Regions from separate parts of the Pseudomonas sp. AC112 genome, predicted to be linked through region 2. Evidence: riboswitches for the same ligand, from Rfam matches in the RefSeq annotation. Region 2 holds a riboswitch; each other region holds the start of a gene.
The links. Region 2 has a riboswitch for cobalamin ahead of AC0IYN_RS27785 (CbtB domain-containing protein). Riboswitches for the same ligand answer to the same signal wherever they lie in the genome.
Positions count from the first base shown of each region.

Region 1 (4,147 bases), 1.6 Mb from region 2:
GCGAGCAGCTTGAGCAAAGTGGACTTGCCGGAGCCATTCGGCCCGACAATCCCCAAGGTTTCACCCAGCTGAACGTCCAAGTGGATATCGCGCAGCAGCTCGACCTCACGCACCTTGAAGCCCAGTCCGGTGCAGCTCAGTACGCTCATCGCGCATTCCTCCGTCCGATCAGGATCAGCGCAAATACCGGCGCGCCGACCAGCGCAGTGACCACGCCGACGGGAATCACCTGGCCCTTGATCAAGGTGCGTGAAAGCACGTCCGCCGCAATCAAAAACAGCGCACCGCCCAACGCACTCGCCGGCAGCAGGCGTGAATGCCCGGTGCCGAGCAGCAAGCGCACGGCGTGGGGAATCACCAGCCCGACAAAGCCGATGGAGCCGACAATCGACACCATCACCGCCGTCACCAGGGCCGCGCAGCCCACCAGCACAAATTGCACGCGGCGCACCGGGATACCAAGTGACGCCGCCGAGTCGCTGCCGAAGGTAAACGCATCCAGCGCCCGTCGGTGCCACAGGCACACGGCCAACCCAGCGACCGCTACCGGCACCGCCAGCCACACCGAGGGCCAGCGCACGCCGCTGAGGTTGCCCAGCAGCCAGAACATGATGCCGCGCGCCTGTTCGGAACTGGCCGACTTGGTGATCAGAAACGCGGTGAGTGCATTGAACAGCTGCGAGCCGGCAATGCCGGCGAGGATGATCTGGCCGGTGCCGCTGGCCGAACCACTGGCACGCGCCAATAGGATCACCAGCGCAAATGCCGCCATCGCGCCGACGAATGCGCCGGCCGACAACGAAATCAAGCCACCGCCCACGCCCATCAACGCCACCAACACCGCGCCAGTCGAAGCGCCAGCGCTGATGCCCAGCAGGTACGGATCGGCCAGCGGGTTGCGCAACAGCGATTGCAGGATCACCCCGCAGGTGGCCAGCCCCGCACCGCACGCGGCAGCGACCAGGGCGCGGGTGAGGCGGTAGTTCCACACCACGCCTTCGTCGATGGGGTCGAGCACGTAGCCGGCCGCCCACAGTTTGTTGGCGAGTACCTGGAGCACCACGTGCGGCGAGATGGCGGTTTCACCGATGGCCACGCCGGCAAGTACGGCGGCCAGGAGCAGGGCCAGGGCGAGCAGGGTGCGCATCATTTAGGCAGGTCGTAGCCGTCGATGGCCGTGGCCAGTTGTTCAAGACCGTCGAACATGCGGATACTGGCCTGCAACGCCAGGGCGTCGAGGATGATGATACGGTTGTTTTTCACCGCGTCCATGTTGCGGGTCACCGGGTCGCTGCGCAAAAACGCCAGTTTCTTTTCATGGTCGTCGGCGGGGTAGCGGCGGCGGTCCATGCGCGCGATCACCAGGAAGGTCGGGTTAGCCTTGGCAATGGTTTCCCAGCCGACGGCGGGCCACTCTTCATCGGACTGCACCACGTTGGACAGGCCGAGGGTTTGCAGCATGAATTCGGGAATGCCTTTATGGCCGGCCACGTACGGGTCGCTGGCCATCTCCGAACTGGAGAACCATACCAGCGCGCTGGCCTGCTTGAGGCCTTTGCCTTGCACCGTGGCGACGGACTTGGCCAGGCGTGCCTTGAGCTCATCGTTCAACTGCTGGCCGCGATCCTGAACGTCGAAAATCTGCGCCAGTTGGCTGATGCTCTTATAGATAGTTTCGATACGGAACGGCTCCAGCCGTGTGCCGTCGGCGCCCACCAGGTTGTCCTTGCCTTCACAGTCGGAGGGCAGCAAGTAGGTGGGGATCTTCAGTTCATGGAATTGCTCGCGGGTGCCGACCACGCCTTGCGGCCCGACCACCCATTCCAGCTCGGCGGCCACCAGTTGCGGGCGCTTGGCGATCACGGCTTCGAAGCTCGGCTCGTTGTTGGCCAGGCGCTCGATGCGGTCATTCTGCGTTTTGTATTGCGGCAACACACTGTTGAACCACAGCGAGGTGCCGACCACTTTGTCGCCCACGCCCAAGGCATACAGCATCTCGGTGGCGGCCTGGCCGATGGTCACGCTACGGGCGGGGGCTTGCTGGAAGGTGAGGCTGCTGCCGCAGTTTTCCACGATCAATGGGTAGTGGGTGGGCGCGGCGTGGGCCAGGGCACAGTAGCCAATGCCGGTGAGCAGGGCGGTAACGCGTGGCAGCATGAGGCGATCTCCGAGTGAACCGTACGTGGAACTGGGGAGGTACGGTTCGGAAACACACCCTCGAGCGCTGTGGTAGAGACAGGCAAGAATGTCCTTCCCGGACACCCCGCCGGTTAGTGATTGAGCTTGAGCCGGCAGGTCTCCTGACTGATGCGTCGTCGCCACGCTCCGGCCTTCCCGGACAAGGTCCAGTGGCATCGAGGAGCAGGCTCAGCACCTACAGTTGCGGGGGCAGTTCCGATTGGCGCGCAGGTACCGCGCTTCGGATTCCCTATTAGTCCCGTTTGGGAACCGGCGCGGTATGGTAGTCGATCGCGAGGTTGAACGGGAGGCCGTGAACTCAACGGTAGCTCTGGGCTGGCACGCCGGTCGACGTTGCGGTGATCGGCAAAGCCGTCGAAGGGCAGGATTTGAAGGGTCTGCAGATTTACTACTCGGGCACCGATGCGCAGAAGGACAAAGTGCGTGCGGCGGTTGAGAAGTCGCAGGCGCAGTTTCATTACATCAATGCGCAATGAGGGGCGGCCAACGGGCGCAGGTATCTACACCTCGCTGGGTACGGCGCTGGCGACTTGACGGCCGGGCGCAATCTTACTGTTAACCTCCGCGATCCAGAATGTGGGAGCTGACTTGCCTGCGAAGGCGGCCTCACAGACGACCGCTATCTGACTGTAACCCCCCCCGGCGATCCAAATGTAGGAGCTGGCTTGCCAGCGGTGGCGGCCTGACAGCCGACCACAATCTAACTGTCGCCCCGCGATCCAAATGTAGGAGCTGGCTTGCCAGCGATGGTGGCCTGACAGCCGACCTAGATGTTGGATCTTACCGGGTACATATCCGTTATTTAGGTAAGGGCTGCTATGGGTTCCGCCCTTACGGCGGGTCACTTTGGAAAAGAGCCCCAAAGTAACCAAAGGGCTCTTGCCCCAACACTCGGCACCTCGCTCACGCTCGGTGTGCCCGTAATCCGCCAGGTATTTGGGGGGCCGCCGCCACGCGCCATCCATGGCGCGGGGCGGCTAAACCGGCATCCCTGCCGGTTTACCCCCCAAATCCCTGTCGAATTCCGGCCAGCGTGTTTGACGGGGCGCCTGAGATCAAAAGCAGGATCAAGATCAAGATCAAGATCAAGATCAAGATCAAGATCACGAGCGGCTCGCTTCGCATCGTGGTTGGTTTGGGTGTGACGCCGTTCAACAGGTGAAGCCTCGGTCAGAGACGAATGTCCTCTGGACCTTGTATCAGCGCTTCAATGCGCGTGCCGGTGGCGCGTTCTTCGTTGCTGAAACCGTCGTAGTCGGCCAGGTTGGCGAAGCGGATGCCGGTCAGGCGTTCTATCTGGATCACGCTGCGCTGGTAGGTCCTGAGTTGGCCGAACACCAGGTCGAGTTGGCCCAGTTCGCGGCTCTGGTCGATCATGTAGGCACTGGCCGAAGGCTTGCCGTCATCGCTGAGGTAGGCGACGACTTTCCAGAATGCCTTGGGGATCTGCACGCCGCGGTACACACGGTCGTCGTCGGCGAATACCGGGCCGCTGAACACGGTGGCCCGGGCTTTCCAGCGTTGGGTGTTGTCGAGGATGTAGTCTTCAAGCTCCAGCCAGGTCTTCTGGTTGAACCCGCTCATCTGCGGTGAACAGTTGGTGAAATGAAAGGTGTCGAGGTTGGCGGTTTGCGCCGTGTCGCCCCAGTTGGGGTCTTGGCGGCGGACCAGGTGGCCGCGGTCCAGGCCATTGCTGGCATAGAGCGCTTCGCCCACCTGTGCGTCCGTGGGCAGGCGGCCGTCGTAGGCCCAGGTGTCGTTGCTGCGGACGATGTCTACGTGCTGGCCGCCGTCGATGTTGACGCCCACGTACAGTGCGAGGCGCTTCGCGCGTGACATCGTGATTGAGAAGTGCGTGTAGTCCAGGCGCTTCTGTGTATCACCCGCCAAGGCCTCCTCGACCGTGGGCCAGGACACCGCGAAGCTGCCGAGAAAGTCGTCAGCGTAA
Region 1 is NZ_CEEDCM010000001.1:4,420,423-4,424,569, forward strand. Features, by position in the region: gene AC0IYN_RS20570 (ABC transporter ATP-binding protein) at 1-149, opposite strand, end outside; gene AC0IYN_RS20575 (FecCD family ABC transporter permease) at 146-1,150, opposite strand; gene AC0IYN_RS20580 (ABC transporter substrate-binding protein) at 1,147-2,157, opposite strand; cobalamin riboswitch at 2,274-2,468, opposite strand; gene AC0IYN_RS20585 (hypothetical protein) at 2,538-2,675, shown strand; gene AC0IYN_RS20590 (DNA/RNA non-specific endonuclease) at 3,370-4,147, opposite strand, start outside.
Region 1: another riboswitch for cobalamin. It lies ahead of AC0IYN_RS20580 (ABC transporter substrate-binding protein); the one in region 2 lies ahead of AC0IYN_RS27785 (CbtB domain-containing protein).

Region 2 (4,147 bases):
ACCACCAACTGGGTCAGGGCGTCGAGCAGCAGCGCTTCGTCGGCTTGCGGCAGGTCGATGGAGATGGAATCGAAGGCGTCGTGATCGTGATCGTCTTCACCTTCGTGATGATGATCGTGATGGCTGTGGCGACCGTCGATGTGCTCTTCGGAGCCGGCACCCAGGCCGATCAGCACGTCCAGCGGCAGGCGACCGCTGCTGGCTTCGATGATCTTCACCGCGGGTGGCAGTTCTTCGGCGACTTCCAGGCGCACGCGGGCCAGGTCTTCGGGGCTGATCAAGTCGCTCTTGTTGAGGATTACCAGGTCGGCGCTGGCCAGTTGGTCGGCGAACAGCTCGTGCAGGGGGGATTCGTGGTCCAGGTTCGGGTCGAGCTTGCGCTGGGCATCGACTTGGTCCGGGAACGCCGCGAAGGTGCCTGCGGCCACGGCCGGGCTGTCGACCACGGTGATCACCGCGTCAACGGTGCAGGCGCTGCGGATTTCCGGCCACTGGAAGGCTTGTACCAACGGCTTTGGCAGGGCCAGGCCGGAGGTTTCGATGAGGATATGGTCGAGGTCACCACGACGGGCGACCAATTCGCGCATCACCGGGAAGAATTCTTCCTGCACGGTGCAGCACAGGCAGCCGTTGGCCAGCTCATAGACGCGGCCGTTGGCTTCTTCTTCGGTGCAACCGATGGAGCACTGCTTGAGGATTTCACCGTCGATACCCAACTCGCCGAATTCATTGACGATCACCGCGATACGGCGGCCCTGGGCGTTGTCGAGCATGTGGCGCAGCAAGGTGGTCTTGCCCGAGCCGAGGAAGCCGGTAACGATGGTGACGGGAAGTTTGGCCAGTGTTTTCATCGGATGCCCTTGGGGGCGGGCATACGGGACGATAGGCCCTGCGACGGCACGCAGCAGCGGATTTCGTCACCGGATCACCCCGCCCGGTTGAAGTGGAAAATCGGTTGCGAGGCAGGTCTCCTGGCTTGGGGCTTGCGGGTCATGCGACCGGCGCTGGCTGCGCCTTCCCGCCGTAATGGCAGTGGCGTGGCAGTCAGATGAACCCTTTACAGTTGCGGGGGCAGCCGCGGCTTGGACCGCGTTCCCTTCTTAGCTTCAGCCTGGGCTGAAGAACCTCGAGGGTGCAAGGCTACGCAGTGCTTGGGGGATGGTCAATGATGGGGTGGCTGGGTACATATCCCAATTGACTCCCCCAATCCCTCCATGCTCTCCTACACACCTTGTTTCGGGTGCCCTTCACAGGGTGAAACGGGAAACCGGTGCGTCATAGCGTTATGACCAGTCCGGTGCTGCCCCCGCAACGGTAAGCGAGCGAAGTGTCACAGCCACTGTGCAGATGCATGGGAAGGCGACGCTTTAAGGACTCCCCAGGAGCCCCCTCGCAAGCCCGGAGACCGGCCCGAAAAAATCAGATAACAAACCCGCGGTGGGCGGGCGCTGTTCAGAACCCCGCGTGCCTGGCTCGCGGGGTTTTCATGCGCTCGTTTCACCCTGACACCCAGAAGGGACGCGCCATGTCGATCATCAGCAGCACCTCGCACACCGCCAGCAGCTCCGCCACCCTGAGCCAACGCCTGACCGCCGCCATCGGCGCGTCGATCCTCGGCGCGTGCCTGGTGTACTTCGCCGGTTTCTCGCACATCGAGGCCGTGCACAACGCCGCCCACGATACCCGCCACAGCGCCGCGTTCCCGTGCCACTGAGACCTGCCGACATGATCAAGCGTATCGCGCAAACCGCAGGTTTCACCGGTCTCCTGGCCGCCCTGCTGCTGACCCTGTTGCAAAGCTTCTGGGTCGCCCCGCTGATTCTGCAGGCGGAAACCTACGAAAACGCCCCGGCCGCCACCGAAGTGGCCCATGTGCACACCGAGGGTGCCTCCGCCCACACCCACGACGCCGAAGCCTGGGAACCCGAAGATGGCTGGCAACGCGTGCTGTCCACCACCGGCGGCAACCTGGTGGTCGCGGTCGGTTTTGCGTTGATGCTGGCCGGCCTGTACACCCTGCGTGCGCCGACCCGCACGGCGCAAGGCCTGCTCTGGGGCCTGGCGGGTTACGCAACCTTTGTACTGGCGCCAACCCTGGGCCTGCCGCCCGAGCTGCCAGGCACCGCTGCGGCAGACCTGGCGCAACGGCAGATCTGGTGGATCGGCACTGCCGCGTCGACCGCCGCCGGTATCGCGCTGATTGTGTTCGGTCGCAACTGGCTGCTCAAAGCGCTGGGCGTGGCGATCCTGGTGGTGCCGCACGTGATCGGTGCTCCACAGCCAGAAGTACACTCGATGCTGGCCCCGGAAGCCCTGGAAGCCCAGTTCAAGATCGCTTCGCAGTTGACCAACGTCGCATTCTGGCTGGCCCTGGGTCTGATCAGTGCGTGGCTGTTCCGCCGCAACCGTGACGATCGTTACGCGGCATGATCCTGGTGGTCGGCCTGGGCTGCCAGCGCGGTTGTGATGTTCACGCCTTGCTGGCCCTGTTTGATGCAGCCCTCGCCGAGGGCGGTATCGAGCGCCAGCGCATCACCGCGCTGGCCAGTATCGATCGCAAACAGGACGAACCAGGCCTGCTGGCGCTGGCCAAAGCACTGGACCTGACGTTGCAGTGTTTCAGCGCCGAGCAACTGGCGGTTTTCGAAAACCGCCTGAGCCACAAGTCCAAGGTGGTTTTTGCCCACACCGGCTGTTACGGCATCGCTGAAAGCGCCGCCCTGGCATTGGCTGAACACCTCGGTCACGCCCCTGCCCGCCTGCTGATCACCCGCAAAAAAACCGCCCACGCCACCTTTGCATTGGCGTGCGCCGGCTAAAATCCCGATAATCGCCCGCCCCGATCATGAATAACATTCATGCTCGCCCGTTTTTCGACAGGAATTACCATGACCGTCTACTTCATCGGCGCAGGCCCCGGCGACCCGGAATTGATCACCGTCAAAGGCCAGCGGCTGATCCGCCATTGCCCGGTCATCATCTACGCCGGTTCGCTGGTGCCAGCGGCCGTGCTGGAAGGTCATCAGGCAGAAACGGTGGTCAACAGTGCCGAATTGCACCTGGAACAGATCATCGACCTGATCACGGCCGCCCACGCAAAGGGGCAGGATGTGGCGCGCGTACACTCCGGTGACCCGAGCCTGTATGGCGCGATTGGCGAACAGATCCGCCATTTGCGCGAGCTGAACATCCCCTTCCAGATCATCCCTGGCGTCACCGCGGTAGCCGCTTGCGCGGCGCTGCTGGAAACCGAACTGACCCTGCCCGACATCGCCCAAAGCGTGATCCTGACCCGCTACGCTGATAAAACCAGCATGCCGGCCGGTGAAGACTTCGACAGCCTGGCCCGCCACGGCACAACCATGGCGATCCACCTGGGGGTCAACCACCTGGCTAAGATCGTCGCCGAACTGCTGCCGCACTATGGCGCGGATTGCCCGATTGCCGTGGTGCACCGCGCGACGTGGCCGGATCAGGATTGGGCAGTCGGCACCCTCGATGACATTACCGAGAAAGTGGCGGCGAAAGGGTTTCGACGTACGGCATTGATTGTGGTGGGTCGGGTGCTGGCCAATGATAGTTTCAGTGAGTCCTCGTTGTATCGGGCCGGGCATGCACACCTTTACCGACCGTGACAAACAACCTCACAAAATGACCGCAACTCACTGATATATTTGAATACGTTGATACTGTAGGAGCTGGCTTGCCAGCGATCGCGGCGTATCTGCTGCCGAATCTGTTGACTGACACGCCGCTATCGCCGCCAAGCCGGCTCCTACAGTTAATCTTCAGTATTAGGTGAACAGCGTAAGACGCTGAATTTTAAGCATAAAAAACGGCGCTCACGGGGCGCCGTTTTTTTGTTTGCAGTGAACACCTTACTCAGTAGTAGGCGTTTTCTTTCTGCGTGTGGTCGGTCACGTCACGTACACCCTTGAGCTCCGGAATGCGCTCAAGCAAGGTGCGCTCGATGCCTTCACGCAAAGTCACGTCCGCTTGGCCACAGCCCTGGCAGCCGCCGCCGAACTTGAGCACGGCAATGCCGTCCTCGACCACGTCGATCAGACTCACCTGACCACCGTGGCTGGCCAGCCCAGGGTTGATCTCGGTTTGCAGATAATAGTTGATGCGCTCGTTGACCGGGCTG
Region 2 is NZ_CEEDCM010000001.1:5,991,968-5,996,114, forward strand. Features, by position in the region: gene cobW (cobalamin biosynthesis protein CobW) at 1-851, opposite strand, end outside; cobalamin riboswitch at 945-1,144, opposite strand; cobalamin riboswitch at 1,222-1,428, shown strand; gene AC0IYN_RS27785 (CbtB domain-containing protein) at 1,526-1,714, shown strand; gene AC0IYN_RS27790 (CbtA family protein) at 1,726-2,430, shown strand; gene AC0IYN_RS27795 (cobalamin biosynthesis protein) at 2,427-2,819, shown strand; gene cobM (precorrin-4 C(11)-methyltransferase) at 2,889-3,635, shown strand; gene nfuA (Fe-S biogenesis protein NfuA) at 3,883-4,147, opposite strand, start outside.

Region 3 (4,147 bases), 1.9 Mb from region 2:
TCGACTGCAGCGGCTTCATCGGCTATCTGTTTCGTGAAGAAGCTGGCATGAACCTGCCACGCTCCACTCGCGAAATGATCAACGTGAATGCACCGTTGGTCGCGCGCAACAACCTCAAGCCGGGTGATCTGCTTTTCTTCAGTACTGCAGGCCGTGGTCGCGTCAGCCATGCCGGTATCTACCTGGGCGATAACCAGTTTATTCACTCCAGCAGCCGTCGCAGTGGCGGTGTTCGAGTCGACAACCTGGGCGACAGCTACTGGAGCAAAACCTTCATCGAAGCCAAGCGCGCACTCGCCATGGCCCCGACTACGGTTACCGCTAGCAAGTAAACTTAAAGTGATACTTGAAGTTTGACGTGTAAGCGCTAGAATCCCTGGATATTGTTGTAATCCGTTCGCGCGAGCTTTGCTTGCGCGTTCTGGTTTTCAGCGTTCGGCAGCGAAAGCCGCATCCAGACCAGGATTGTTCTGCACATGTCGACCTCGGCCCGCCTTATTCTCATTGTTTGCGCCGCGCTGCTCAGCGCCTGCGCAAGTCGTCCACCGCCTCCCGCTCCTGTAGCGGTGAAACCCAAGCCGGTGTTCAATTATTCCACCCAGAATTTTTCGCCTGCGGCCGAAGATGTGCTCTTCCGCGCGCTGGGCCTGGTCGGCACGCCTTACCGTTGGGGCGGCAACACGCCGGACTCCGGCTTTGATTGCAGCGGCCTGATCGGTTTTGTCTTCCGCGATGCGGCGGGGATCTCCCTGCCGCGCACCACCCGCGAACTGATCGTGATGCGCGCGCAGGATGTCAGCGAGCAAAACCTGCAGACCGGCGACCTGCTGTTCTTCGCCACCGGTGGTGGTTCCCAGGTCAGCCACGCCGGGATCTACGTGGGCGAGGGCCGCTTCGTGCACGCACCGCAAACCGGCGGTACGGTCAAGTTGGATACCTTGTCCAAGGCGTATTGGCAGAATGCCTACCTGAGCGCCAAGCGCGTGCTGCCAGGAAACCTGGCGCGCAACCCCTGACACGCCGCCGTGTAGTAGCCGGCATGCCGGCGATGAGGCCCTTGAAGCCGCCATCGCCGGCAGGCCGGCTCCTACCGTTTATTTAGCGGCCGACACGCGCCACACCTTGTTCCCCACATCATCGGCCACCAGCAAATCCCCCTGCTGATCAATTACCACGCCCACCGGCCGGCCCATAGCTTTCTCATCCTTGTCGAGGAACCCCGTCAGCACGTCCACCGGCTGTCCTTTGGGTTGCCCGCCCTCGAACGGCACAAAGATCACCTTGTAGCCACTGTGCGGCTTGCGATTCCACGAACCATGCTGGCCGATAAATGCGCCGTTGCTGAACTGCGCCGGGAGTTTGCTGCCCTCGGCAAACGTCAGCCCCAAGGACGCCGTGTGCGGGCCTACTGCGTAGTCGGGTGCAATTGCCTTGGCCACCAGATCCGGATTCTGCGGTGATACGCGCACATCGACATGCTGGCCGTAGTAGCTGAATGGCCAGCCATAGAAGGCGCCATCCTTGACCGAGGTAATGTAGTCCGGCACCAGGTCGCTGCCGATCTCGTCGCGCTCATTCACCGCCGTCCACAGCTTGCCGCTCTGGGGTTCCCAGGCCATGCCGTTGGGGTTGCGCAGGCCGGAGGCGAAGAGGCGGTGCTCGCCGCTGGCGCGGTCCACTTCCCAGATCGCAGCCCGACCCTGTTCCGCTTCAAGGCCGTTTTCCCCCACATTGCTGTTGGAGCCGACGCTCACGTACAGCTTGCTGCCGTCCTTACTGGCCACCACGTTCTTGGTCCAGTGGTGGTTGATGCTGCCGCCCGGCAGGTCGACGACCTTGGTGCCGGCTTGCTTGATCGCGGTTTCACCCGGTTGATAGGGAAAGCGCAGCAACTTGTCCGAGTCGGCCACGTACAGGTCGTTGCCGACCAGTGCCATGCCAAACGGCGAATTGAGATTTTCGAGGAACACCGTGCGGGTTTCCGCGACGCCATCGTGGTCGGCGTCACGCAGCAGCGTGATGCGATTCGGGCTTGGCACGCCGGCACCGGCGCGGCCCATGACTTTTTCCATCACCCAGCCACGAATGCCTTTGGCGTCATCCGGCTTGGGTGGCGCGTTGGTTTCCGCCACCAGCACGTCACCGTTGGGCAGCACATACAGCCAGCGCGGGTGGTCCAGGCCGTCGGCAAAGGCCGCCACCTGGGTGCCAGCGGCGGCGGTGGGCTTCGCGCCTTTGGGCCAGCCGATGGCCGGCGCGATATTCACGGTGGGGATCAGCGTCTTGTTCGGTTCCGGCAGCTTGGGCGAGGGGCCGGTGCCGTCGGAGACCTGGAGGGTGGAGCTTTCACCACAGGCGGCGAGGGTGCCGGCGACCATGATGAGTAGGGCGAGTCTGGTTTTGTGCATGGTGTTCTCCTTGATACCTGTAAGGGTAGAGGAGGGCAGCAGTGCGATGGTTCAAGTGCAAGGCCAGCTTTAATTGACGCTCCACCCCCAACCCACTAACCTTCGCCGCTTGTTCCAGGTGCTCTGTGACCCATGGGTCGATGGAGTGAAACAGGGAAGCCGGTGAGTGAGCGCGCTTGTACACAGTGCTGCCGCGATTCCGGCGCTGCCCCCGCAACGGTAAATGAGTCAAGACGGCGCCTTTTGCCACTGTATCGCGAGCGATATGGGAAGGCGCGCCGTCGGCCTGCCTGCTCGACAAGAGCAAGCGTCACTCATGAGCCCGGAGACCGGCCTGAAACATCCAACAGCATCACGGTGGGCGATGCTTGGCTGTCTTTTTTCTTTTTTCCTGCCCGCCGTTTTTGTCCAGCCCCAACGGAGAGCTGCCATGACCGATTCCCCCGACCGCGACGAACGCCACCTGGCGCGCATGCTGCGCAAAAAAGCCGTGATCGACGAGCGCATCGCCAACTCCCCCAACGAATGTGGCTTGCTGCTGGTATTGACCGGCAACGGCAAAGGCAAGAGCAGCTCCGCGTTCGGCATGCTGGCCCGGGCCATGGGCCACGGCATGCAGTGCGGCGTGGTGCAGTTCATCAAGGGGCGCAACAGCACTGGCGAAGAGTTGTTCTTCCGCCGCTTCCCCGAGCAAGTGCGCTTCCATGTGATGGGCGAAGGTTTCACTTGGGAGACCCAGGACCGCCAGCGCGATATCGCCGCTGCCGAAGCCGCCTGGGCGGTTTCCCGTGAATTGCTGCAAGACCCGGCCATCGGCCTGGTGGTGCTCGACGAGCTGAACATCGCCCTCAAGCACGGCTACCTCGATTTGGACCAGGTTCTCAGCGACCTGCAAGCCCGCCCGCCGATGCAACATGTGGTGGTCACCGGTCGGGGTGCCAAGCCTGAATTGATCGAACTGGGCGACACCGTCACCGAAATGGGCATGCTCAAGCACGCCTTCCAGGCTGGCATCAAGGCACAGAAGGGCGTCGAACTTTGAATCAGCCCCGTCATTGCCCGGCTGTCCTGATTGCCGCACCGGCATCCGGCCAGGGCAAAACCACCGTCACCGCCGCACTGGCGCGGCTGCACCGCAACCTGGGGCGCAAGGTGCGCGTGTTCAAATGCGGCCCGGACTTCCTCGACCCGATGATCCACGAGCGTGCCAGCGGTGCGCCGGTTTACCAATTGGACATGTGGATGGTCGGCGAACAGGAAAGTCGCCGCCTGCTGTGGGAAGCGGCGGGGGAGGCGGACCTGATCCTGATCGAAGGCGTGATGGGCCTGTTCGACGGTACACCGTCCAGCGCCGACCTGGCCCGACACTTCGGCGTGCCGGTGCTGGGCGTGATCGACGGCACGGCCATGGCGCAGACGTTCGGCGCCTTGGCGTTGGGCTTGGCGCGTTATCAGCCGGATTTGCCATTCGCTGGCGTACTGGCTAATCGCGTCGGCACCCTGCGCCATGCGCAATTGCTGGAAGGCAGCCTCACCGAAGGCCTGCGCTGGTACGGCGCCTTGTCCCGCGAGACCGGTATCGAATTACCCAGCCGCCACCTCGGCCTGGTGCAGGCCAGTGAACTGAATGACCTCGATGCGCGCCTGGACGCGGCTGCCCAAGCGTTGGGCAGCAGTTGCGAAGTAGCGTTGCCGCCACCGGTGACCTTTGCCGCGCCGCAAGTGATCGACGCCGAGCC
Region 3 is NZ_CEEDCM010000001.1:4,081,677-4,085,823, forward strand. Features, by position in the region: gene AC0IYN_RS18880 (C40 family peptidase) at 1-332, shown strand, start outside; gene AC0IYN_RS18885 (C40 family peptidase) at 477-1,016, shown strand; gene AC0IYN_RS18890 (PQQ-dependent sugar dehydrogenase) at 1,095-2,408, opposite strand; cobalamin riboswitch at 2,508-2,760, shown strand; gene cobO (cob(I)yrinic acid a,c-diamide adenosyltransferase) at 2,839-3,450, shown strand; gene AC0IYN_RS18900 (cobyrinate a,c-diamide synthase) at 3,447-4,147, shown strand, end outside.
Region 3: another riboswitch for cobalamin. It lies ahead of cobO (cob(I)yrinic acid a,c-diamide adenosyltransferase); the one in region 2 lies ahead of AC0IYN_RS27785 (CbtB domain-containing protein).